DNA from 2 places in the Pseudomonas sp. NFX224 genome. Region 1 is predicted to be linked to the other one. Evidence: riboswitches for the same ligand, from Rfam matches in the RefSeq annotation. Region 1 holds a riboswitch; the other holds the start of a gene.
The links. A riboswitch is a leader RNA that binds a small molecule or an ion and turns the genes downstream of it on or off. The one in region 1 is predicted to bind cobalamin.

Region 1 (4,507 bases):
GCTTTCGCCACAGGCTCGACGTGTTCACCGAGGCTGCGCATGCCGAGGGCGCAATAGAGCGCGAGGATCTCGACGATCCAGCCCACGTAAGGTGCCCAGGAAAATGCCGTGGCGAGCAACGTCAGCGGCAACACCGCGATCACCCACGCCGTGACGCCATGACTGCGCCAGCCACGACCACCGCCGTTGAAACGTTGCTCGATGCGTTCGGCAAATTGGCCGAACGCCATCAGCGGATGCCAGCGTTTGGGTTCACCCAGCAACGCATCCAGCGCCACTGCGGCGACACTCAACAACGCCACACTCATTGACTCACTCCCCAAAAATTCTCGTACAACAATTCGCTCAGAGGGCGCGCCTGCGCCCAGCCTTCGAGCACCAGCATCGGCGCCGGATAGAATTCCTTGACCGGCCCCAGGCACAAAATGGCCAGTGGTTTGGCGCCGGATGGCAGGCCCAGCAAATCCGCGAGGGCTTGCGGTTCGAACAATGAAACCCAGCCCATGCCCAGCCCTTCTGCACGGGACGCCAGCCACAGGTTCTGGATCGCGCAGGACAACGAAGCCAGGTCCATTTCCGGCAATGTGCGGCGCCCGAAGATATGCCGCTCGCGATCATCCATCAGCGCGGCGACCAACACTTCCGCGCAGTCGTTGATGCCTTCGACTTTGAGCTGCATGAACTCGTCGGTGCGCTCGCCGAGGGCTTCGGCGGTGCGGATGCGCTCTTCTTCCACCAGCGCCTGGATCTTGCCGCGCAAACCGCGATCGCTGATGCGAATGAAGCGCCAGGGTTGCATCAGGCCGACACTCGGCGCCTGGTGCGCGGCTTCGAGCAGGCGCCGGAGCAATTCGGGCTCGACAGTGCCGCCGCTGAAGTGACGCATGTCGCGGCGTTCGGCGATGGCGCGGTAGACGGCTGCGCGGTCGTCTTCGGAGAAGGCGTTGTCTGTCATGACCTCATCGCTGGCGTAAACAACGCAGCAATCGCCGCTGGGTTGGACGGAAAATAAAAGTGCACATAAGAGGCCGTCATCCGCCCCTCGCGATAAACCGCCTCCGCCCCGCGCCCACCGTTAGGGCTCAAGCCTCGGGCAATCGGCGTCAGTTCGGTGGTGGTCAGCGAGTGGTGATAGGTGTGCCCGCGCAGCGAACCCTCCGGCAGTTCAACCGCTTGCAAGGCCAGCGCGGCGAGGCGTTTTTGCATCACCGCGTCACCGCTCAACAAACCCACCAGCTCTGCACGAGTGCCTTCGACATCCGTCAGCGAATCGAGCAGATAAAGCATGCCGCCACACTCGGCCAGCAATGGTTTGCCCGCTGCGTGGTGCGCGCGAATCGCGCTCAGCATGGAGGTGTTTTGCGAGAGGGCCACATGGTGCAATTCCGGATAACCACCCGGCAGATACAGGCTGTCTGCTTCCGGCAATTGTCCGTCGCGGATCGGCGAGAAAAACAGCAACTCGGCACCCATCGCCCGCAGCAAATCGAGACTGGCGCCATAAGTGAAGGCGAATGCTTCATCACGGGCCACGGCAATGCGCACGCCAGCCAACAGCGGTTCGGCGGCGATCACATCCGGCGCGGCGAACTGCACCGCTGGCGGCAACGCGACTTCGCAACTGCTGGCCAAGGCATCGGCCGCCGCGTCCAGACGCACATCGAGATCGTTCAACTCGCTGGCCTGCACCAGTCCGAGGTGGCGACTCGGCAATTCGATCCCGGTTTCCCGGGACAATGCGCCGTACCAACGCAGACCTTCAGTGAGGCTGCCTTCGAGCAATTGCGCATGACGCAGGGTGCCGACGCGATTGGCCAGCACACCAGCAAACGGCAAGTCCGGCTGATAACGCGCCAGCCCCAAAGCCAATGCGCCAAACGTCTGGGCCATGGCCGTGCCGTCGATCACGCCGAGTACCGGCACACCGAAATGACGCGCCAGATCAGCGCTGGACGGCGTACCGTCGAACAGTCCCATCACGCCTTCGATCAGAATCAGATCGGCTTCGCCCGCTGCCTCCCACAACAGACGACGACTTTCCTGCTCGCCGACCATCCACATGTCCAGTTGATAGACCGGCGCACCGCTGGCGCGCTCGAGGATCATCGGGTCGAGGAAGTCCGGGCCGCATTTGAAGACGCGCACCTTGCGCCCCTGATTGCGATGCAAACGGGCGAGCGCGGCGGTGACGGTGGTCTTGCCCTGACCGGAGGCCGGCGCGGCAATCAGTACCGCCGGGCAATGTCGAGGTTGATTCACAGCTCGACGCCTTTTTGCGCTTTGATGCCGGCCTGGAAGGCGTGCTTGATCATGCCCATCTCGGTGACGGTGTCAGCCAGTTCGATCATCTCCGGCTTGGCGCCGCGACCGGTGACCACCACGTGCTGCATGGGCGGGCGCGCCTGCAAATCGCTGAGCACTTGATCGAGATCGAGGTAACCGTGCTTGAGAGCGATGTTCAATTCATCCAGCACCACCAGGCCGATCGACGGATCGCGCAGCAGTTCCTGCGACACGGCCCAGGCGGCTTCAGCGGCAGCGATGTCGCGTTGGCGGTCCTGGGTCTCCCAGGTAAAGCCCTCGCCCATCACATGAAAACGCACCTGCTCCGGAAAGCGCCGGAAGAACAGTTCTTCGCCCGTGCTGTTGCGTCCCTTGATGAACTGCACCACGCCGCATTGCATGCCGTGGCCCATGGCGCGCGCGAGCATGCCGAACGCCGAGCTGCTCTTGCCCTTGCCGTTGCCGGTCAGCACCAGCAACAGGCCGCATTCGTTCGGGGAATTGGCGATACGTTCGTCGATCACGGCTTTTTTGCGCAGCATGCGCGCCAGATGACGTTCGTCACGATCAGGGGTATCAGTCATGGGGGAGCTCTCCGTTGAGGCAGGAATAACGGCGGGCAGGCACAAGAATAGATGGCAAGAAGCCTGGCATCGCCCACCGTGATGCCGCTTGGATGGATCAGGCCGGTCTCCGGGCTCATGAGCGGCGCTGGCCGGACTGCGTGCCTTCCCATGTCGACAGTCGACACAGTGGCGCAAGACGCAGTTTTCACTCATTTACCGTTGCGGGGGCAGCGCCGGGATCGCAGGGGCTTCATGGATTGAAGCGACCACTCACCGACTTCCCTGTTTCACTCTGTCGACCCAAGCCACAGAGCACCTGAAACAAGCCGCGAAGGTTAGAGGGTTGGGGGGGGAGCGTCAATTGAAGACGGGGCGCGCGAGTGAATAACTGCCGCCGATCAGCAATTTGACGTCAATCTTGTGCCACACTCCCAGCAGTGATATCAAAGAGCCACAATCTCACAACACAATAACAAGGGTGAGCCCCATGCAAGGCACGATCATCAGCAATCCGAAGCTCGAATTCCTGCGCCCGGTGCTGGAGCGCTGGTTTGACTGTATCGACCGCTACAACGCCGTGCGCGGCGATAACGAAACGCCCTACTGGCTCGACGAAAAGGCCAACCTCGGCCTGCTGTCCTGCGCTGCGTGGATGGCCGAGATGATCACCCTGCAACAATCGCCCACCCGCAAACAGATCGAAGAAGGCGAGCGCAACGCTCGCGCCGACCTGTTCATCGCCACCGCCGAAACACGCGCCTGGTTGCAGGCCACGCAACGCTGGCCGCGAGTCAACAGCTTGAACCTGACCCAGGCGCTGCACGACATCACCAGCGATGCCAAACGCATCAGCTACGCCAGCGACCTGAAACTCGGCTGCCTGTTCGTCGCACCGCAAAAACTCCAGCATGGCGCCACCCCGGAAGAACTGCAGGACATGGTCGACGATCTGCAAAAAGAGCACGCCTGTGCCGTGGCCTGGTATTTCCCCTATGCCTATCGCAAATTGCACAACGAAGCCGGCCACTATCACCCAGGCATTGCCGTTCTGCTCAAGGAGGCGCGCAACTGAAGGTTGAACCATCCTGCATCCACGCTTCTCTATGAATAAATCAAGGCACTCATAGGGAAGATCAGCCATGCGCACGTCTCAGCTCGTATTCGTTGTCGCTCTCGCCGGAGGGCTCGCCGCTTGCGGTGAAACCTCCAGCGTGCAAGTCTCCGACGGCACCGGTCCGTCACCCAAGTTGCCCGAACCCAACAAAACCCTGTTCCCGACGATGAACATCGCCCCGGCGATCGGCTGGCCGGACGGCGCGAAACCCGTCGCCGCCAGCGGCACGCAAGTGGCCGCGTTTGCCGAGGGCCTTGATCATCCACGCTGGTTATACGTGTTGCCCAATGGCGACGTACTGGTCGCCGAAACCAATGCACCGCCCAAACCCGATGACAATAAAGGCATCAAGGGCTGGATCACCAGGAAAGTCATGGGCCGCGCCGGAGCAGGCGTACCGAGCCCGAACCGCATCACGCTGCTGCGCGACACCAACCACGACGGCATTGCCGAAACCCGCACGGTATTCCTGGAAAACCTCAATTCGCCTTTCGGCATGACCCTGGTCGGCAATGACCTGTACGTCGCCGATACCGATCGACTG
Region 2 (4,507 bases), 2.2 Mb from region 1:
GGTCCTGAGCAGGTGCATGGGTTACACGCTGAGCGCGGCGCGCAATTGCGCTTCGAGCAGTGCGGCGTCCAGTGCCTGGCCGATCAACACCAGACGGGTGACACGCGGCTCTTCGGCGCCCCACTGACGGTCGAAGTGTTTGTCGAAACGCGTGCCCACACCCTGAATCAGCAGGCGCATCGGTTTGTTCGGGATGGCGGCGAAACCTTTGACGCGCAAGATGCCGTGTTGCACCACCAGTTGGGTCAACGCGTCCATCAGCAGGCTTTCGTCGGCTTGCGGCAATTCGATGGAGATCGAATCGAAGGCATCGTGATCGTGGTCGTCGTGATCGTCATCACCGTCATGGTGGTGATCGTGGTGGCTGTGACGGCTGTCGATGTGCTCTTCGGAACCGGCGCCGAGGCCGATCAGCACGTCCAGTGGCAGGCGACCGCTGCTGGCTTCGATGACTTTCACCGCTGGCGGCAATTCTTCAGCGACTTCCAGGCGCACGCGGGCCAGGTCTTCCGGGCTGATCAGGTCGGCCTTGTTGAGGATCACCAGGTCGGCGCTGGACAGTTGGTCGGCGAACAGCTCGTGCAGCGGCGATTCGTGGTCCAGGTTCGGGTCGAGTTTGCGCTGGGCGTCGACCTGATCCGGGAACGCGGCGAAGGTGCCGGCGGCTACGGCCGGGCTGTCGACCACGGTGATCACCGCGTCGACGGTGCAGGCGCTGCGGATTTCCGGCCATTGGAAGGCTTGCACCAAGGGTTTTGGCAGGGCCAAACCGGAGGTTTCGATCAGGATGTGATCGAGATCGCCACGACGGGCGACCAGTTCGCGCATCACCGGGAAGAATTCTTCCTGGACGGTGCAGCACAGGCAGCCGTTGGCCAGTTCATAAACGCGGCCGCTGGCTTCTTCTTCGGTGCAACCGATGGAGCACTGCTTGAGGATTTCACCGTCGATGCCCAGCTCGCCGAACTCGTTGACGATCACCGCGATGCGGCGGCCCTGGGCGTTGTCGAGCATGTGCCGCAGCAAGGTGGTTTTGCCCGAGCCGAGGAAGCCGGTAACGATGGTGACGGGAAGTTTGGCCAGTGTTTTCATCGGATGCCCTTTGGCAAGGTGGCGGGCATACGGGACGAGTACCGGCAACGCACCTGCGCGCCGGAAGCGTTCGCCACCGGATCACCCCGCCCGGTTGTAGTGAGAATCTGTATCGAGGCAGGTCTCCTGGCTGACGGTGTGCCAGTCGTTCGACTGGCGTTTGCTGCGCCTTCCCGCGGGCTCAAGGGTTGAGCGTGCAGTGGCGTGGCAGCGAACATCACCGTTCACAGTTGCGGGGGCAGCCGCGGCATTGACCGCGTTCCCTTCTTAGCTTCGACAAACGCCGAAGAACCTCGAAAGCGCAAGGCTACGCATGGTATTGGGGCGGGTCAATGTCCGCAGGTTGATTGCGATCCTCTGTGGCGAGGGAGCTTGCTCCCGTTCGGCGGCGAAGCCGTCGCAAATCAGGAGTGCAGATTTTACCTGGATAATGGTAAGAGGGGTCGCTTCGCAACCCAGCGGGAGCAAGCTCCCTCGCCACAATTGGTTTGTGTAGACCCTTAAATGCGAACCCTTGCCAATTGACGCCCAACCCCTGCCCATGCTCTCCTACACACCTTGTTACGGGTGCCCTTCACAGGGTGAAACGGGAAACCGGTGAATCATGTGCTTTACTCAAAGCCATGTCAGTCCGGTGCTGCCCCCGCAACGGTAAGCGAGTGAAGCGTCAGATCCACTGTGCCAACCAGGCATGGGAAGGTGATGCTTGCAGGATCAGGCTCAGGCCTGCGCCCCTCGCGAGCCCGGAGACCGGCCCGCAACACAAAGTGAAAACACAATCACTGAATGACAAACCCGCGGTGGGCGGGCGCTGTTCGAATCTCTGCGCGCCCGTTCGTGCGGAGACTCTGCATGCGCTTTTGATTCCCCGCTGACAGACCAGAGGGAAACGCCATGTCGATCATCAGCAGCACCGGCCACAGCAGCTCTTCCAGCGCCACCACAACCCTGACTCAACGCCTGACCGCCGCCGTTTGCGCGTCGATCCTCGGCGCGTGCCTGGTGTACTTCGCCGGTTTCTCGCACATTGAAGCGGTGCACAACGCTGCTCACGATACCCGCCACAGCTCCGCATTCCCGTGCCATTGAGACCTGCCGACATGATCAAGCGTATTGCGCAAACCGCAGGTTTCACCGGGCTGCTCGCTGCCCTGCTGTTGACCCTGCTGCAAAGTTTCTGGGTGTCGCCGCTGATTTTGCAGGCCGAGACCTACGAGAAATCCGAACCGGCCGCTGTTGAAGTCCACGAACATGCCCACGCCGAGGGCGCTGCCGCCGCTCACACCCACGATGCCGAAGCCTGGGAGCCGGAAGACGGCTGGCAGCGCGTGCTGTCGACCACTGGCGGCAATCTGGTGGTGGCGGTCGGTTTCGCACTGATGCTCGCTGGCCTCTACACCCTGCGCGCACCGACCAAAACCTCTCAGGGCCTGCTCTGGGGCCTGGCCGGTTATGCGACCTTCGTGCTGGCGCCGACCCTCGGCCTGCCGCCTGAACTGCCAGGCACCGCTGCTGCCGATCTGGCGCAGCGGCAGTTCTGGTGGATCGGCACTGCCGCGTCCACCGCTGTCGGCATCGCCCTGATCGTGTTCAGCCGCCACTGGCTGATGAAAGTCCTTGGCGCGGCGATCATCGCCGTTCCCCATGTGATTGGCGCCCCGCAACCGGAAGTGCATTCGATGCTCGCGCCGGAAGCACTCGAAGCCCAATTCAAAATCGCTTCGCAGCTGACCAACGTGGCGTTCTGGCTGGCCTTGGGCCTGATCAGCGCCTGGTTGTTCCGCCGCAAAAGCGATGGTCAATACCACGCATGACTGATGTCAGCACAGCGCCGACCCTGGTGGTCGGCCTGGGCTGCCAGCGCGGCTGCCCCGTCAATACGTTGCGGGCGCTGCTGGATCAGGCGTTGCAAGCGCATCGAATCGGGCTGGATCAAATCAAGGCTTTGGCCAGTATCGACTTGAAGCGTGATGAACCGGCGCTGATGGAATTGGCCGCGCAACTGGCGCTGCCACTGATGTATTTCAGCAGCGAACAACTGGCCGGTTATCAGCCACAACTCAGTCACCATTCCGAGATCGCATTCGAGCGCACCGGATGCTATGGCGTGGCGGAAAGCGCCGCCCTGGCCCTGGCCGAACAACTGGCCAATGCACCGGCAAAGCTGCTGATCCCGCGACAGAAATATGCCCAGGCCACGCTGGCATTGGCCAGCGCCGCATAAAATCCCCGATAATCCGCGCATTCGATCATGAGCAATCTTCATCTGAAGCCTTGCGCAGACCCTTTTTCCCACAGGAACCGACGATGACCGTCTACTTCATTGGCGCAGGTCCCGGCGACCCGGAACTGATTACCGTCAAAGGCCAACGGCTGATTCGCAGCTGCCCGGTGATCATCTATGCCGGCTCACTGGTGCCCGCTGCAGTGCTTGAAGGCCATCACGCCGAAACGGTGGTCAACAGCGCCGAACTGCACCTGGAACAGATCATTGAATTGATCAAGACCGCCCACGCCAACGGCCAGGATGTGGCGCGGGTGCATTCCGGCGATCCGAGCCTGTATGGCGCTATCGGCGAACAGATTCGCTACTTGCGCGAGCTCGGCATTCCGTTCGAAATCATCCCCGGCGTCACCGCAACCGCGGCCTGTGCGGCACTGTTGGGCGCCGAATTGACGTTACCGGACATCTCCCAAAGCGTGATCCTGACCCGCTACGCCGACAAAACCGCAATGCCGCCGGGCGAGGAGTTTTCCAGTCTGGCGCAGCATGGCGCGACCATGGCGATTCATTTGGGGGTTAATCACCTGACGAAGATTGTCGAGGAACTGCTGCCGTATTACGGCGCGGATTGCCCAATTGCAGTGGTGCACCGGGCGACCTGGCCGGATCAGGATTGGGTGGTCGGGACGCTGGCGGACATTGCCGCGAAGGTTGAAGCCAAGGGCTTCCGTCGTACGGCGTTGATTCTGGTGGGTCGGGTGCTGGGCAGCGACCATTTCAGCGAATCGTCGCTGTATCGCGCAGGGCATGCGCATCTTTATAGGCCCTGAAGCACCTGTGGCGAGGGAGCTTGCTCCCGCTGGACCGCGAAGCGGTCCCAATATCAGCTAACACATTCATCACGGGAAAATGCATTGGCTGACTTTGTGATGGCTATGCCATCAAGCGGGAGCAAGCTCCCTCGCCACAGCGCCGTTTTTTCATTTCGCAGCGAACACCTTAGTAGTAGGCGTTTTCTTTCTGCGTGTGGTCGGTCACGTCGCGAACACCCTTGAGCTCGGGGATGCGCTCGAGCAAGGTGCGCTCAATGCCTTCCTTCAAGGTGACGTCTGCCTGGCCGCAGCCCTGGCAACCGCCGCCGAATTGCAGAACGGCGATGCCGTCTTCAACGACGTCGATCAGGCTGACCTG

Region 2: linked by a shared signal. The riboswitch ahead of ACNYC6_RS01725 (CbtB domain-containing protein) and the one ahead of cobO (cob(I)yrinic acid a,c-diamide adenosyltransferase) in region 1 are both predicted to bind cobalamin.

Annotation. Positions count from the first base shown of each region.
Region 1 covers NZ_CP183416.1:4,773,000-4,777,506, reverse strand. Annotated here, with positions in the region: gene cbiB (adenosylcobinamide-phosphate synthase CbiB) at 1-308, opposite strand, end outside; gene bluB (5,6-dimethylbenzimidazole synthase) at 305-955, opposite strand; gene ACNYC6_RS21885 (cobyrinate a,c-diamide synthase) at 952-2,259, opposite strand; gene cobO (cob(I)yrinic acid a,c-diamide adenosyltransferase) at 2,256-2,867, opposite strand; cobalamin riboswitch at 2,950-3,184, opposite strand; gene ACNYC6_RS21875 (hypothetical protein) at 3,337-3,921, shown strand; gene ACNYC6_RS21870 (PQQ-dependent sugar dehydrogenase) at 3,989-4,507, shown strand, end outside.
Region 2 covers NZ_CP183416.1:414,506-419,012, forward strand. Annotated here, with positions in the region: gene cobN (cobaltochelatase subunit CobN) at 1-18, opposite strand, end outside; gene cobW (cobalamin biosynthesis protein CobW) at 22-1,092, opposite strand; cobalamin riboswitch at 1,191-1,403, opposite strand; cobalamin riboswitch at 1,641-1,866, shown strand; gene ACNYC6_RS01725 (CbtB domain-containing protein) at 1,987-2,181, shown strand; gene ACNYC6_RS01730 (CbtA family protein) at 2,193-2,906, shown strand; gene ACNYC6_RS01735 (cobalamin biosynthesis protein) at 2,903-3,316, shown strand; gene cobM (precorrin-4 C(11)-methyltransferase) at 3,400-4,146, shown strand; gene nfuA (Fe-S biogenesis protein NfuA) at 4,316-4,507, opposite strand, start outside.